DNA from 3 places in the Nostoc sp. C057 genome. Region 1 is predicted to be linked to each of the others. Evidence: predicted binding sites of a transcription regulator. Region 1 holds the regulator's gene; each other region holds the start of a gene.
What was found. The regulator NtcA, encoded in region 1, controls nitrogen genes in cyanobacteria. The targets are predictions, from matches to a motif close to TNTGTANNNNNNNNTACANA.
Positions count from the first base shown of each region.

Region 2: the regulator NtcA is predicted to act here: its motif matches at 3,106-3,125, upstream of FD724_RS26660 (S-adenosyl-l-methionine hydroxide adenosyltransferase family protein).
Region 3: the regulator NtcA is predicted to act here: its motif matches at 3,151-3,170, upstream of FD724_RS01420 (cell division protein SepF).

Region 1 is NZ_CP040281.1:3,607,214-3,611,958, reverse strand. Features, by position in the region: gene hisB (imidazoleglycerol-phosphate dehydratase HisB) at 1-267, opposite strand, end outside; gene fabI (enoyl-ACP reductase FabI) at 366-1,142, opposite strand; gene ntcA (global nitrogen regulator NtcA) at 1,522-2,193, shown strand; gene FD724_RS15630 (DUF3084 domain-containing protein) at 2,362-3,852, shown strand; gene FD724_RS15625 (pre-16S rRNA-processing nuclease YqgF) at 3,968-4,423, shown strand; gene FD724_RS15620 (DUF3146 family protein) at 4,528-4,745, opposite strand, start outside.
Region 2 is NZ_CP040281.1:6,229,103-6,233,847, forward strand. Features, by position in the region: gene FD724_RS26655 (ATP-binding protein) at 1-1,930, shown strand, start outside; gene FD724_RS26660 (S-adenosyl-l-methionine hydroxide adenosyltransferase family protein) at 2,269-3,072, opposite strand; gene FD724_RS26665 (hypothetical protein) at 3,184-3,339, shown strand; gene FD724_RS41115 (type II CAAX prenyl endopeptidase Rce1 family protein) at 3,622-4,710, opposite strand.
Region 3 is NZ_CP040281.1:342,632-347,376, reverse strand. Features, by position in the region: gene FD724_RS01435 (energy-coupling factor transporter transmembrane protein EcfT) at 42-962, shown strand; gene pipX (transcriptional coactivator PipX) at 1,874-2,152, shown strand; gene FD724_RS01425 (YggS family pyridoxal phosphate-dependent enzyme) at 2,149-2,817, shown strand; gene FD724_RS01420 (cell division protein SepF) at 3,296-3,901, shown strand; gene proC (pyrroline-5-carboxylate reductase) at 4,008-4,745, shown strand, end outside.

The sequences.
Region 1 (4,745 bases):
AGTAATGCCTACATCTTCGTTGGTGTGATGGTCATCAATTTCCCAGTCTCCTTTGGCTTGGACATCTATATCAATCAGCCCGTGGGAGGCAATTTGATGCAACATGTGATCTAAAAACGGAATGCCTGTTGCTGCCGTACAAGTTCCTCTACCATCGAGATTGATGGTAACTTGTACATCAGTTTCACCAGTAGTACGGTGAACAGTGGCAATCCGAGGGGTTTTAGTTGACTGGTCGTAGTTTGAATTAACTTTGCTAATTTGCATTGGGAATGGGGAATGGGGAATGGGGAGGGAATGACTAATGGGCAAGAATTTTACTAATACTCAATGCCCAATGCCTAATGCCCTATGCCCAAATTATCTTACATTCCCATAATTTCATATCCTGCATCTACATATAGAACTTGTCCGGTAATACCACTGGACAAATCACTACATAAGAAAGCGGCAGTATTACCCACTTCTAGCTGAGTGACAGTACGACGCAGGGGAGCTACTTCTTCGACATGATGGATCATATCCAAAATTCCACCAACTGCTGAAGATGCTAAGGTGCGGATGGGGCCTGCGGAGATGGCATTGACGCGGATATTTTGCGGCCCTAGTTCAGCAGCTAGGTAACGCACGCTCATTTCTAATCCTGCTTTCGCAACTCCCATAACGTTGTAGTTAGGAATTGCTCTAACACCGCCTAAATATGTCAGCGTGACGATACTACCTCCCTCAGTCATCAAAGGTTTCGCTGCACCACTTAACTGCACCAGCGAGTAGGTACTGATTTCTAAGGCAGTGTTGAAGCCAGAACGAGAGGTTTGGCTAAAGTCTCCACTTAAATCGTCTTTACTGGCAAAGGCCAGACAATGGATGAGAATGTCTAGCTTCCCCCATTGCTCACGAATTGTCTCAAAGGTAGATTGAATCTGTTCTTCATCTTGGACATTACAAGGAAGAAATAAGCTTGGGTTGAGGGGTTCTACCAACTCCGCAACTTTTTTCTCCATTTTGCCGCGTTCATCCGGCAGGTAGGTAATACCCAGGTTTGCTCCGGCTTTATGCAGCTGTTGGGCGATGCCCCAGGCGATCGAGCGGTTATTGGCAATACCTGTAACAAGAGCATTTTTTCCAGTCAGATTCAGCATAGAAATTGTTAATGCGATCGATCATTAGGAGCATACTAGAATCTGAGGCACGTTTGTCTTTGTTTTATACAGGATTTGCAAAAATGAATATTGAGAAGGGTGTTTGCTATGACAAAAATCTTGATTTTTCCTAAAGATTTTCTCAAGATATCTTTATTTGTTCTTTAAAAAACCCTTTTTAATACAGTTATTGGAACTACTTATCAACAATTAGTAGCTGAAAGGATCAACAATTATGTATCATTATAAACAAACAGTTATGAAGCGATTAGTTTGAGTATAGGAAAGTACAGAAAGGTTGACGGTGCTTTATTCATTTTTCGGGTGTATTCTTAGGTAATCAGTTTTTGTTTTTCCGGCATTGGGTAGGGGAAGGGAGATGATCGTGACACAAGATAAAGCCCTAGCAAATGTATTTCGTCAGATGGCGACCGGGGCGTTTCCGCCAGTTGTGGAAACGTTTGAACGCAATAAAACGATCTTTTTTCCTGGCGATCCTGCCGAACGAGTTTATTTTCTTTTGAAAGGTGCTGTTAAACTTTCTAGGGTGTACGAGGCAGGAGAGGAAATAACAGTAGCATTGCTTCGGGAAAATAGTGTTTTTGGTGTTTTGTCATTGCTGACAGGAAATAAGTCGGATAGGTTTTACCATGCGGTTGCATTTACCCCTGTGGAATTACTGTCAGCCCCAATTGAACAAGTAGAGCAAGCACTCAAGGAAAATCCAGAATTATCAATGTTAATGCTGCGGGGTCTTTCTTCGCGCATTTTACAGACAGAGATGATGATTGAAACTCTCGCTCACCGAGATATGGGTTCTAGGTTGGTGAGTTTTTTGTTAATTCTTTGTCGGGATTTTGGCGTTCCTTGTGCTGATGGGATCACTATTGATCTGAAGTTATCTCATCAGGCGATCGCAGAAGCAATTGGTTCAACTCGTGTTACCGTTACTAGGCTACTAGGGGATTTGCGTGAGAAAAAGATGATTTCTATCCACAAAAAGAAGATTACTGTGCATAAACCTGTTACCTTAAGTAGGCAATTCACATAAAATCAATCGGAGAAAGGGGAATCGGCGCGTGTTCTATTTTGAAAGATGACACTAATAGCTAGAGGTAAATCTAAAATTGAATAATTTCAGCTATTGCCAACTTCCACTTCTCCGCAGACAATGCTTAAAAGTAGTAGGCTGTATCTGGAAGGATTTCGGTAGCTAAAGATGACCACCGGATACATCCTCATCGCAGCAATTTTAATTCTGGGAGGCGTAATTGCCACCGTGGGCGATCGCATCGGCACACGAGTTGGCAAAGCCCGCCTCTCACTTTTTAAGCTTCGTCCGAAAAATACTGCTGTAGTGGTAACTATTTTTACGGGCGGTTTGATTTCAGCATCAACATTAGGAATTTTATTCGCTGCCGATGAAGGTTTGCGAAAGGGAGTTTTTGAATTAGAAGATATTCAAACAGACCTCAGACAGAAGCGGGAACAGCTAAAAACCGCAGAAACTCAGAAAAGTCAGGTAGAAAGTGAGCTAAATCAAGCAAGAATTGCCCAAGCAAAAGCACAACAAGACTTACAGGCAATTAATCAGTCTTTACAGGCAGCAAATGCCAAACAACTCCAAACACAAGCTCAGTTGAACCGCACCATTAGTCAACAAGCTCAAACTCAAACTCAACTCCAACGCACTCAAGGTCAGCTAGGACAAGTTGTAACTCAGTACCAAAAGGCCATAGCTGAGTTGCAAAGCGTTTCTAATCAGAGGAAAGAGCTACAGGCGGCAGTTGAACTACTGAAGACAGAACGACAACGACTGTACGCTGAAGCGAAAAAAGCCATCGACGAAGCCAAAACAGCTATTGAAAAACGCGATCGCGAACTCGCTAACCGTCAAGAAGCCATAGAACAACGCGATCAAAAAATCGGCCAACTCGATCAATTGATTCAAAAGCGTAATGTAGAAGTTGCAGCACGAGAGGAAGTGATTGCCAAACGGGAATCGCGCCTCAAAGAACTGGAAGCACAACAAGAGCAACTAGAACTAGAAGTTGCCAGGCTGGAAAAATATTATCAGTCTTACCGTGACCTGCGTCTAGGTAAGTTGGCCTTAGTTCGCGGTCAAGTTTTGTCTGCTGCTGTAATTCGTGTTACCCAACCTGCTGCGGCTCGTCGGGCAGTGGTACAACTTTTACAAGAAGCCAATCGCAACGCCAACCTCGAATTAAGTGAGCCTGGGGCAAATCCTGCCAATGTAGAGCTACTGCGCGTGACTCAGGATAGAATTGACCAATTGAGCAAGCAGATTAGCGATGGTCAAGAATATGTGGTGCGAATTTTCTCGGCTGGTAATTACGTCAGGGGAGAAAAGCAGATAGAGTTTTTCGCCGATACAGCGCGAAATCAATTGGTTTTTTCGGGAGGCGCAGTCCTAGCTACAACTAGTGCCGATTCCAAAACCATGACATCCTATCAGTTACAGCAGCGCTTGGAAATACTAATTTCTGCTTCCCAATTTCGCGCTCGTAATGCCGGAATTGTCGAGGATGTGCAAGTAGAGGGGACTTTCTTGCGCTTTGTTGCCCAATTAAGACAGTATAATCAACCCTTAGAAATCAAAGCGATCGCAGCAGAGGACACTTATACAGCCGGGCCATTGAGAGTAAAATTAGTAGCAATAGTCAACGGAAAAATTATTTTTAGTACTTAAAACATTATTTGCACACTGTTATTAGTAAGATTTAAACATATTCAACAGCAGTCAAAATAGTTGCTGTGATTGCATTTATTGATTTCTAATTCTTAATTTTTATTTTTAATTTCTTATGACTTTACGCGAATTTTCGCCAACGCAACCAGTCATATTGGGGTTTGATCCAGGTCGAGATAAGTGTGGTTTAGCGGTGATGGGACTGGATCGGCAATTGTATTATCATCAGGTTGTGCTAGCAAAAGAGGCGATCGCTACCATTGAAACACTGCGTCAAAAGTTTCCGATCTCCTTGATGGTCATGGGCGACCAAACTACAGCCAAGCAGTGGAGACAAAAATTATATCAGGAATTGACAGAACCTCTGAGTATTATTTTAGTGGATGAGCGATATACAACCTTAGAAGCACGCGATCGCTATTGGCAAATGTTCCCACCCAAAGGGCTAACAAAGCTATTGCCACCAGGTCTGCGACAGCCTCCAAGACCGATAGATGACATTGTTGCCATTCTCTTAATCGAAAGATACTTAAACCGCCTCACAGAATCAACACTTAGCAGTCAAGAGTGAGGAATGACATCCTTAACTCCTGTACAGACGCGATTAATGGGCCAGCGCGTTGTGGGTTTCCCCCCGTTGTAGCGGCTCGTCGCGTCTCTCCTAACTCCTAACTTTTAAAGTTCCGCCCGAATAGTAAAAGCATAATCTCCTCCAGGCTCTAGCTGATAATCTTGTTGCTCCAAAAATCGACCAAGGGGTTCTTTGATTAAAGCGCGGCCTTGGGAAGGCTTGACGGCAAGTTCTCCCCGGCGAAAATGCCACTGGAAATGCCACTCAAACTCACCTGCACTCACTTCACCCTCAAGGAAGCCGTGTTGCCAAGATTGGCGGG
Region 2 (4,745 bases), 2.6 Mb from region 1:
CCTTGCCGTGGTACGTGGGATTTTAGAAAATCACACAGCAAAAGAGCAAAATCAATCTGTAGAGAAAAATCAAGAGAATTTACAGCAAGCTTTACAGGAAGCGGCGGCTGCAATGCCTGCGCCATCGGCATTGGAGAGAGTATGCAAAATATTTAGCCTCTCATCCTTTGAACGTGATTTGTTGTTGTTGTGTGCAGGTATGGAGTTGAATGGAGATTTTGCTAAATTGTGTGCCATAACACACGGAGATTTACAACGAGCTTACCCAACTTTAAGTTTAGGTTTGTCCGCTTTACCTAACGTCCACTGGGATGCGATCGCTCCAAATGCTCCCTTACGTCATTGGCGGTTAATTCAAATTGGTGATGGTCATGCCTTGACTCTCAGTCCCGTCAGAATTGACGAACGAATTTTACATTATCTCACGGGCATTCAATATCTTGACGAACGATTAGCTGGCATCATTGAACCATTACCAGAGGTTAGCGATCTAGTCCCCTCGCACCAAGATTTAGCAGAGCGAGTTGCAGCAGTTTGGTCGCAAGCTGACAAAATTAATAGCTTACCAATCGTGCAGCTATGTAGTAGCGAAACAACTAGCAAACGCGCCATTGCCGCGGCCATTTGTCAACTCCAGGGTTTAAGTTTGTGGGTAATGCCTGCACAACTGATTCCCTTAGTACCTAGTGAGTTAGATAATCTCATCCGCCTATGGACTCGTGAGACGATTTTAAGTAAGTGTGCGTTACTCATAGACTGCAACGAACTAGATAATAATGATATGGCGCGGCTGAATGCGATCGCTCGTTTCATCGAACGCACCAAGGGCTTTTTAATAGTTACGAGTCGAGAACGGATTGGACTAGGACAACGCCTGGTAGTTAATTTTGACGTACATCAACCAACTAGCAAAGAACAAGGTACAGTTTGGCAAGATGCCCTAGGTTCAATGGCATCACAAATGAACGGGCAAGTTAAAACCCTAGTGGATCAGTTTAACCTAAGTGCCGCAACCATCCGGGCTGCTTGTGCAGAAGCCGCAGGACAGTTAGCACAAAAACCAGACAACGATATCACGAGCATTTTATGGGATGCCTGCCGTGTGCAAGCACGTCCGCGTTTGGATGAACTCGCCCAACGGATTGAGCCATCTGGTGATTGGGAAGATTTGGTATTGCCAGAGGCACAGAAACAAGTTCTCCGAGAAATTGCGGCTCATGTGCGTCAACGCAGTACTGTATATAACAATTGGGGTTTTGGTGGCAAGAGTGCTAGAGGATTGGGAATTAGTGCTTTATTCGCAGGTGCTAGCGGCACTGGTAAAACCTTGGGGGCAGAAGTACTCGCCCAGAAATTGTGCCTCGACCTTTATCGGATTGATCTATCATCGGTAGTTAGCAAATATATTGGCGAAACAGAAAAGAATTTGCGCCGGGTATTTGATGCTGCTGAACAAGGCGGGGTGATTTTGTTATTTGATGAAGCTGATGCTTTATTTGGCAAACGTAGTGAAGTTAAAGATGCCCGCGATCGCTATGCCAATATTGAAGTTAGCTACCTTTTGCAACGCATGGAAAGCTACCCAGGTTTAGCAGTTCTGACTACGAACTTAAAAAGTGCAATTGATACAGCCTTTCTGCGCCGGATTCGCTTCGTGGTGCAATTCCCCTTCCCCGATACAACACAACGAGCCGAGATTTGGCGGCACGTCTTTCCCGCCGACACCCCAACCGCAGACTTAGATGCTCTGCAACTAGCACGGCTAAATGTTGCTGGGGGTAACATCCGTAACATAGCCTTAAATGCAGCTTTCCTTGCCGCCGATGCCGGAGAAGCAGTGCAGATGAAACACGTATTGCGGGCTGCTCAAACGGAATATAGCAAGTTAGAGAAACCTTTAACTGATGCGGAAGTTGGAGGGTGGATGTGAAGAGAGCAGGGGGCAGAGGGCAGCTGACAGGTGTAGGTTTTTTATTTGTGCATGAGTGGGCACTCTCAAACAGAGTTCTAAACGTGGTTCAAATAACGAAATTTCGTTCTTGGGTAGGAAATCAGAAATTAAAATTTGAGTTCTCAACCAACGGAAAAACCCTATTTCAGCCACATTTGTTAAATACCTACACCTGTCAGGCAGGGGGCAGGGGGTAGGAGGTAATTTTAGAAGTTGCCAAATCATTTTGCAAATATGCAACGCCATATTTGATATGATGCGTGATTCGTGGGTTTTGTAACTCACCTAAGTGAAGGTTTTAGTTAGTGTGATTGGTTCTACGTTAGAACAACTTGAAGCGGTGCTTGCCAATCTAAATGCAAGCGGGAGTGAGCATTACCGCTATTAATGGCAATTTCTACCCAGCCGTGACTGCCAACTAAAGCTAGTATCTCTCCCACGTTGACATCACTGTAAATTTCACAGCCTGGTATACTCAGCCCAGCAGCTTGCACATACCAAGTTTTGCCTTGTACGTAACTCGCTGGAATGTTGCTCACTAGGTTGCCAAAGTGGTCAATATATTGAATGCAACCCACTGCACCATTGCTTGTCTGCTTGCACTCGGTTATATCCAGTTTGACCAAACTTGCTGGATCAATTTCTTGTCCTAGCTCTTTGAGAGAGACACCACTAGCAAGACTAGCTGCCACTGGTGCAAAAATATCTCTACCGTGAAAAGTGTTGCTTGGTTGAGGAGTTCGCCAATAGTTAAGATTTGTAAGTTCGACGGCTGCTATCGCCAGAGTTTGACTAAGTACCCCGCTAAAGATACCATTATCTGGGCCGACTAGAAACCCTTGAGCAAATTCTACTGCGATCGCTCGTCGCTTACTTCCCACACCCGGATCTACTACTGCCAGATGCACTGTCCCAACGGGAAAATATGGATAAGCATTCATCAGGCAAAATCTAGCTGCGGCGATGTCTTGCGGTGGAATTTGGTGCGTTAAGTCTATCACCCTCAGCCTGGGATTGGCTTGGGCTATGACTCCCTTCATTACGCCTACATAAATATCGCGATCGCCAAAATCGCTTAGAAAAGTCATGAGTCGTTGTTGATCTATCTGCTTTTCAGACATATTTTTGTTAAAATCTACATTAAGTTATAAAATTCTGTAGCAACAGCTACAAAATATGTGCTATGTTACGAATAGAAGACATAAAGTGAAAAATTAAAGAAGGTAATCACTATGAATCAAAATAGACTACAAAGTGGCAGGAAAGCACAAGAAGCTCACAGAGAGAATATTCAAAAAAGCCTAGAGCATCGCTTGCAAGTAGCCAGAGCAAAGGGCGACGAACAACTGATTCGTCAACTTGAAGCTGAAATGAGATATTCCAGCTAAATCAGGTTTTCATTGTTCTTAGTTTGTTGTGTAACCCGCTACGGCGGGTTTTTTTTGTTTTTATGGATGTTTGAAAAGCCCTCCTGTAAGTATCGAAAGTTTTAGATTCCCTTCTAAATACCTCGATAAAAAGAGGGAACTAGAATTAAAGTCCCCCTTTGAAGCTACGGTGTATTACGTCTGATACCATTTTTTTGTGAGGCTGCGCCAAATTTTATTTCTTCCTTTGTGTTCTTTGCGCCCTTTGCGGTTCGTTCCTTATATATATAATTTGGCGCATCTTTATACAGAATTGGTATGAGCTTTATGATTTTTTTGATTCTTATCTAATTTTGTTATTCCTCCAAAAACAATTAACCAAACTACTACTACAACCCAGTGGATTAAAACTATCACCCAGAAAGATCCTGTTAAGGTATATGCAACAGTACATATAATTCCCAACCATAAAGCTAAAGCAAGAAAACCACGATTAAAGAATGTGGGATTTCCAGCTTTAAAAAATGTTTTAGCATTCAATGGATGATACAAAACAAACAATACTAAACTAACTATTGCCCATAAGCTCCATCTTAACCAATTGTTGATTTCACTAGGATGAGGAAGCAAGATAACGCGAAAAATGAGTTCTTCGATAATCGCAGGTGCAAATAAACAACGCAACGTTAATAAGCATTGGTCAATCCAACTTGCAGACCAAAATTGGACCTGTAAAAATCCTAATTTCCAGCCATAAGGTAGGGCGATAATACTATAAGTTATCAGCAGTAAAATTAGAACTAACCAATCTTGCTGTGTAGGAATTACTAACGACGCTAAAACGCGATTTACAACAATTGAAAGCGGTGAAATATTAGTAAAGGGAATCTTAATTTGTCCTAAAAAGACTGTTGGTGCAAGGGGTGTAATATTGGATTGCCAACCACCCACTTGATTGGTTCGCACTACTTGCAAAGTTGCACCATGTTTGAGAAATATCGCGGCGAGATCATCTTGTACTTGTCTTGGCATGATTGTTCGCCATGTTGTCAAACCAGCCCAAATACTACCATCTTGAAATGGTTTCGTCGTTTTTCCTATTCCCGTCCCTGCGAGTATACCTGCTTGACTCTGCCAATCAGCACGAACTATCCCTAAGGGTGCTAATTGTTTTTCTAAAGATTTACCTAATTCAATTAGCTGCTGAAAGCGTAATGTTTGCGGATGATTCTGATTAGTACGTACCCAAGTTTGAATTTGAGGAGTTGTAGCAACTTGGTTTTTAATTGCCATTATCGCAGCATAAAGTGCTTGGCTTGAGTCTTGGACGCATGACGTACCAGGTGATACCATTGCGCCACCAGTACCATCGCCAACGCGATAACGTGCCATTGTTACCTGTAATTGTTGCTGGAATTCTTCTAAAG
Region 3 (4,745 bases), 3.3 Mb from region 1:
TCCTAACTCCTAACTCCTTACTTTTAACTCTTAACTCTAAAATGGATTTATTGCGATCGTTGCCACTTGGACTTTATTTAGAACAACCCCAAACTTGGCTGCATAAAATCGATCCGCGAGTCAAGTTCGCCTGGTTGATGAGCTTTTTAACAAGCTATGTTTTAGCTAACAACTTTTGGCGGGTGCTGCTGGTAGTACTATTGATTATTGCCACCTTGATTGCTAGGATTCCCCGGCGAGTATGGCAGCAACAAATGGGCTGGCTATTAATGCTATCGTTTTTTGTCTTAGCGATCGGAGCCATCAGTCCTGATGGAATGGGTGTAGATTATCAACCACGCCTGCCAGCTAATGAACAAATATTAACCCCGCAAGCAGTCTCCAAGAATATTGTTCCAGAGCAAGCAAGTAATAACAAAAAATACAACTATGTGCTATTTCAGAAAGGCCCAGTCAAAGTAACTCGCCGCTCCTTGGATTTGGCAGTACGGCTAAGTACAATTATATTTACCGTAATTTACAGCACCAACCTCTATCTGCTAACAACCGCACCAGAAGAAATCACCTCTGGCATAGAAAGCTTAATGCAACCCCTACGACGCTTCAAGTTGCCTGTCACAGAGATTGCTTTAACTTTAACCTTGTCCTTGCGCTTTATTCCTCTAGTTTTAGAAGAAGTGCAAAACTTATTTCGTTCTGTGATGACAAGGGCAATTAATTGGAAAAAGCTGGGATTGAAAGGAGGCTTCAAAGTTTGGATGACAGTCGCAGAGAGATTGTTAGAAAATCTGCTCTTACGAGCCGATCAAATGGCGAATGCAATGATGGTGCGGGGTTTTACCAGTCCCAACGAGCATCGAGTGCAGTGGCACGACTTACGATTCAAAGGGCGTGACTGGCTTGCTATTGCAACTTTAATTGTATTCTGGGGAATACGACTAGCTATAGGAACTCAGGTCTAATTTTGCACCGAGAAAATGGTAAAAGGTAATATTTTCTGTGCCTGCTTTCTCTTTCCTTTTCACCGATAGTTGATTAGCTTAACTAGGCTAATTACCCCGCCAGAAAACTGATCCCCTAACATTTTCCATAGCTTTTTAGTATGAAACAGATTATTTTGCCATTTTAGATCGGCGTGCAACAAATTTTTGGCTAGCCGCCAGTAATGCCAGTGGGTGCGGGAATTGTCCGCAGACAGTGATTCTGAGAAAGAATAGTATGAATCTCTGCACAAAACCCAGACGCAACTGGCAGCGCCGAAAATGCTGAATAATCAATAGGCCATAGTTTTCTTTCTAGTGGTCTGTCTCATTAATTCTGAAGGGTTATAAAAGTTCGTAGTAAGGACTTTAGTCCTTGATTTGAGCGATAAATCGCTCACTACAAACCTAGCCAAATTAATGCGATAGACCACTAGTCCCCAATCCCCATTCCCCATTCCCCACTTAAGTTAGCTATTTTGTGCCATTTAGCAATAGTTGTGGCAGTATGGAAAGAAGTTGAAAAGTTCGCTGTTGCCGTTGGGAGCTTCAAAGGGTGTTTTCCCTTGCTACGTCGAACTTTTAACAAGAGGATAAGGACTATCTTGTACCTTCTTCCGACAGATTGGTAAATTGAAGTCACCAAAGCAGATGGTGATGTTTCTCAACCAGCCTCTACTCTCTGAATCCACGCTTTGCGGCTTCTGTTGTACCATTTCGCTTCACTACCACTAGCTTCATCTGCCAATTAGAAACTAGATCAAGGTCTTCGTAACCGCAGTTTTGCATTTTAAGCAAATATTCTGACGAATGTTGGTATTATCGTCTGAATGTTTGTAATTCACTGCGAAAAGATATATATACTCCCACCTTGACTACACCTTGACTCTTAAATGAATCCAGAAAACGCAGAAACTTACATAAACCATCCAACTTGGGGTTTACTCTACAAAATCTGTATGGTTGATGAGACCCAGGATTTGTTCACCACACTTTATGCCCAGCGCCTGTTTTTTTTGGTCGCAAATGACGTTAAAGGTGTCAAATTCCAGCCTATAGGACGAACTGAGGCTAGAATGATGTTGGAAAATCGCTTACGTACCCTGCGGCGCAGTGGACATTCTCAGGAGTACGATCAACTTCAAAGTGTTTTCCAACGCACCTTCCAATGAACAGTTCGATTTCCGAACGTATTGTTTCCATTCGTTCATCCCTACCAACTTCAGTCAAATTGATTGCTGTTAGCAAACAAGTTTCTGCCCAGGCCATTCGGTCTGCATACTCCGCAGGGATTCGTGATTTTGCAGAGAGTCGCATCCAAGAAGCCGCCAGCAAACAAGCCGAGTTGCAAGACTTACCGGATATTACCTGGCACTTTATTGGACATTTGCAAAGCAATAAAGCCAAAAAAGCCATCGAACAATTCCCTTGGATTCACTCCGTGGACAATTTGAAGCTGGCACAGCGCTTAGATCAACTAGCCCAACAGCTAGGAGTGAGTCCCCAGGTTTGCCTGCAAGTGAAAATTCTCCCCGATCCCAACAAGTCTGGTTGGAGTGTGCCAGAACTTTTGGCTGATTTACCCATACTCGATCAATACAAAAATTTACAAATTCAAGGTTTGATGACAATTCCACCTTCAGGATTAAGCGATCCGGAAATTTTGAATGTGTTTAATCTCAATCGTGAACTAGCAAAGAAAATCCAGGAGCAAAACTGGTCGCACATTAAAATGCAGCAACTATCTATGGGTATGTCAGGCGACTACGAGCTAGCAGTGCAAGCAGGCGCAACGATGGTACGATTAGGAACAATATTGTTTGGCGATCGCTCTTAAGCATATTACATATCCCTCTTCCGCTTGAGTATCAAGTACAAGCAGGAGCAATGAGGGTGTGATTAGTAACAATATTGTTTGGCGATCGCTCTTAGCCCTTGATCATCAGGTTTCCAGGTCAGTATTAATAGAGATCAGGATTTGATGACAAGAATTTTGTAAGGGACTGGTGCAATTAGAAACAAAGGATATAGTATTGACAAGAGCAATCGCCAAGGGAAAATGGGGTATAAAGAACTTTCCTTCGGACAAACCTTAGGATATAATCTTGACTCATTATTATGTTTAGGCGATGCACAGACCTTTCCAATAAGTGTCGGTTCATCGCCAAAACCCGTAGTATGGGCTACAAATAGCAATATACTTGCTGAAGTATCCACCGATGTAGCGTAGTTTGCGGCCGTAGGCATCGCTCCTATCTCAATAAATCCTAAGCCAAGTCAATATAGGCTATTCGCACCAGGAGAGTACACAGACAATGAACAACATCTTTTCCAAACTCAGAGACTTTGTAGGTCTAAATGAGCAAGTGGAATACGAATATTACGAAGAAGAACCAGAAACAGATAATAATAATTACCAAAATCTGTATCAGCAAGAAAATCCCCAACCCCCAGCCCCACAAGAGAGCGCAACCGCTCAGAATCGACGCTGGCGGGAACCAGTGCCTACAATGGGAGATGATATCGCAGCAGGTTCAAAGCCAATGGGGAATGTGATTGGTATGCCAGGAGCAATTAACGGAATTTCGGAAGTTTTAGTCCTCGAACCACGCACCTTTGAAGAAATGCCCCAGGCAATTCAAGCGTTGCGAGAACGGAAGTCAGTGGTATTAAATCTGACAATCATGGACCCAGACCAAGCTCAACGAGCAGTAGATTTTGTTGCAGGTGGTACTTACGCACTAGATGGACATCAAGAGCGCATCGGTGAGAGCATCTTCTTGTTTACACCAAGCTGTGTCCAAGTTAGCACCCAAGGTGGCGTTCTTCATGAAGTACCACAACCGCCAGCACGTCCTTCTCGTCCTACAGGTTCTCCAAATCAAACCTGGGGCAACGAAACTAATCGGATGGCACAATAGAGTTAAATTAGTTGTTAGTCCTTTGTCCTTTGTCATTTATCTCGGGTTTTGATCGTAGTGACAAATGACAAACGACAGAGGACTAATGACAAATGACTAACGATCAATGACTATAAAATTTGGTTTAATTGGTGGTGGGGTAATGGGAGAAGCGCTCTTATCCCGCCTTATCGCGCGTGGAATTTATCAATCATCAGAAGTCATAGTTAGCGAACCGCTACCTTCACGCCTAGATTTTTTGCAACAGCAATACGGTGTTGCTGTGACGACAGATAATAGTGAGGTTTTCACCCAAGCCAAAGAAGTTGTATTTTTGGCAGTAAAACCGCAGGTGTTCAGCGCGATCGCGCAAGAATTAGCAGATATTGATATTATTAATAGAGAACAATCACCCCTGATAATTTCCATATTGGCGGGTGTGCCTTTAAGTCAGCTAGAAGCTGCATTTGTGCAATTGCCAGTTATCAGAGCAATGCCCAACACTCCAGCCACTGTGGGAGCAGGAATTACCGCCATTTGTTCCGGTGCATATACTAATACCAAGCATCACCAAATAGCACAACAAGTTTTTTCTGCTGTGGGCGAAGTTGTGGAAGTCTCAGAAGGGCTGATGGATGCAGTTACAGGGCTATCTGGTAGCGGCCCCGCTTACGTGGCGCTGCTAGTAGAATCACTTGCTGATGGCGGAGTATCCGCAGGTTTACCTAGAGCAATTGCTAATCAATTAGCATTGCAAACTGTACTCGGAACAGCGAAACTGTTATATGAAACCAAAATGCACCCAGCAGAACTTAAAGATCGCGTTACCAGTCCCGGTGGTACAACCATTGCGGGAATTGCCAAG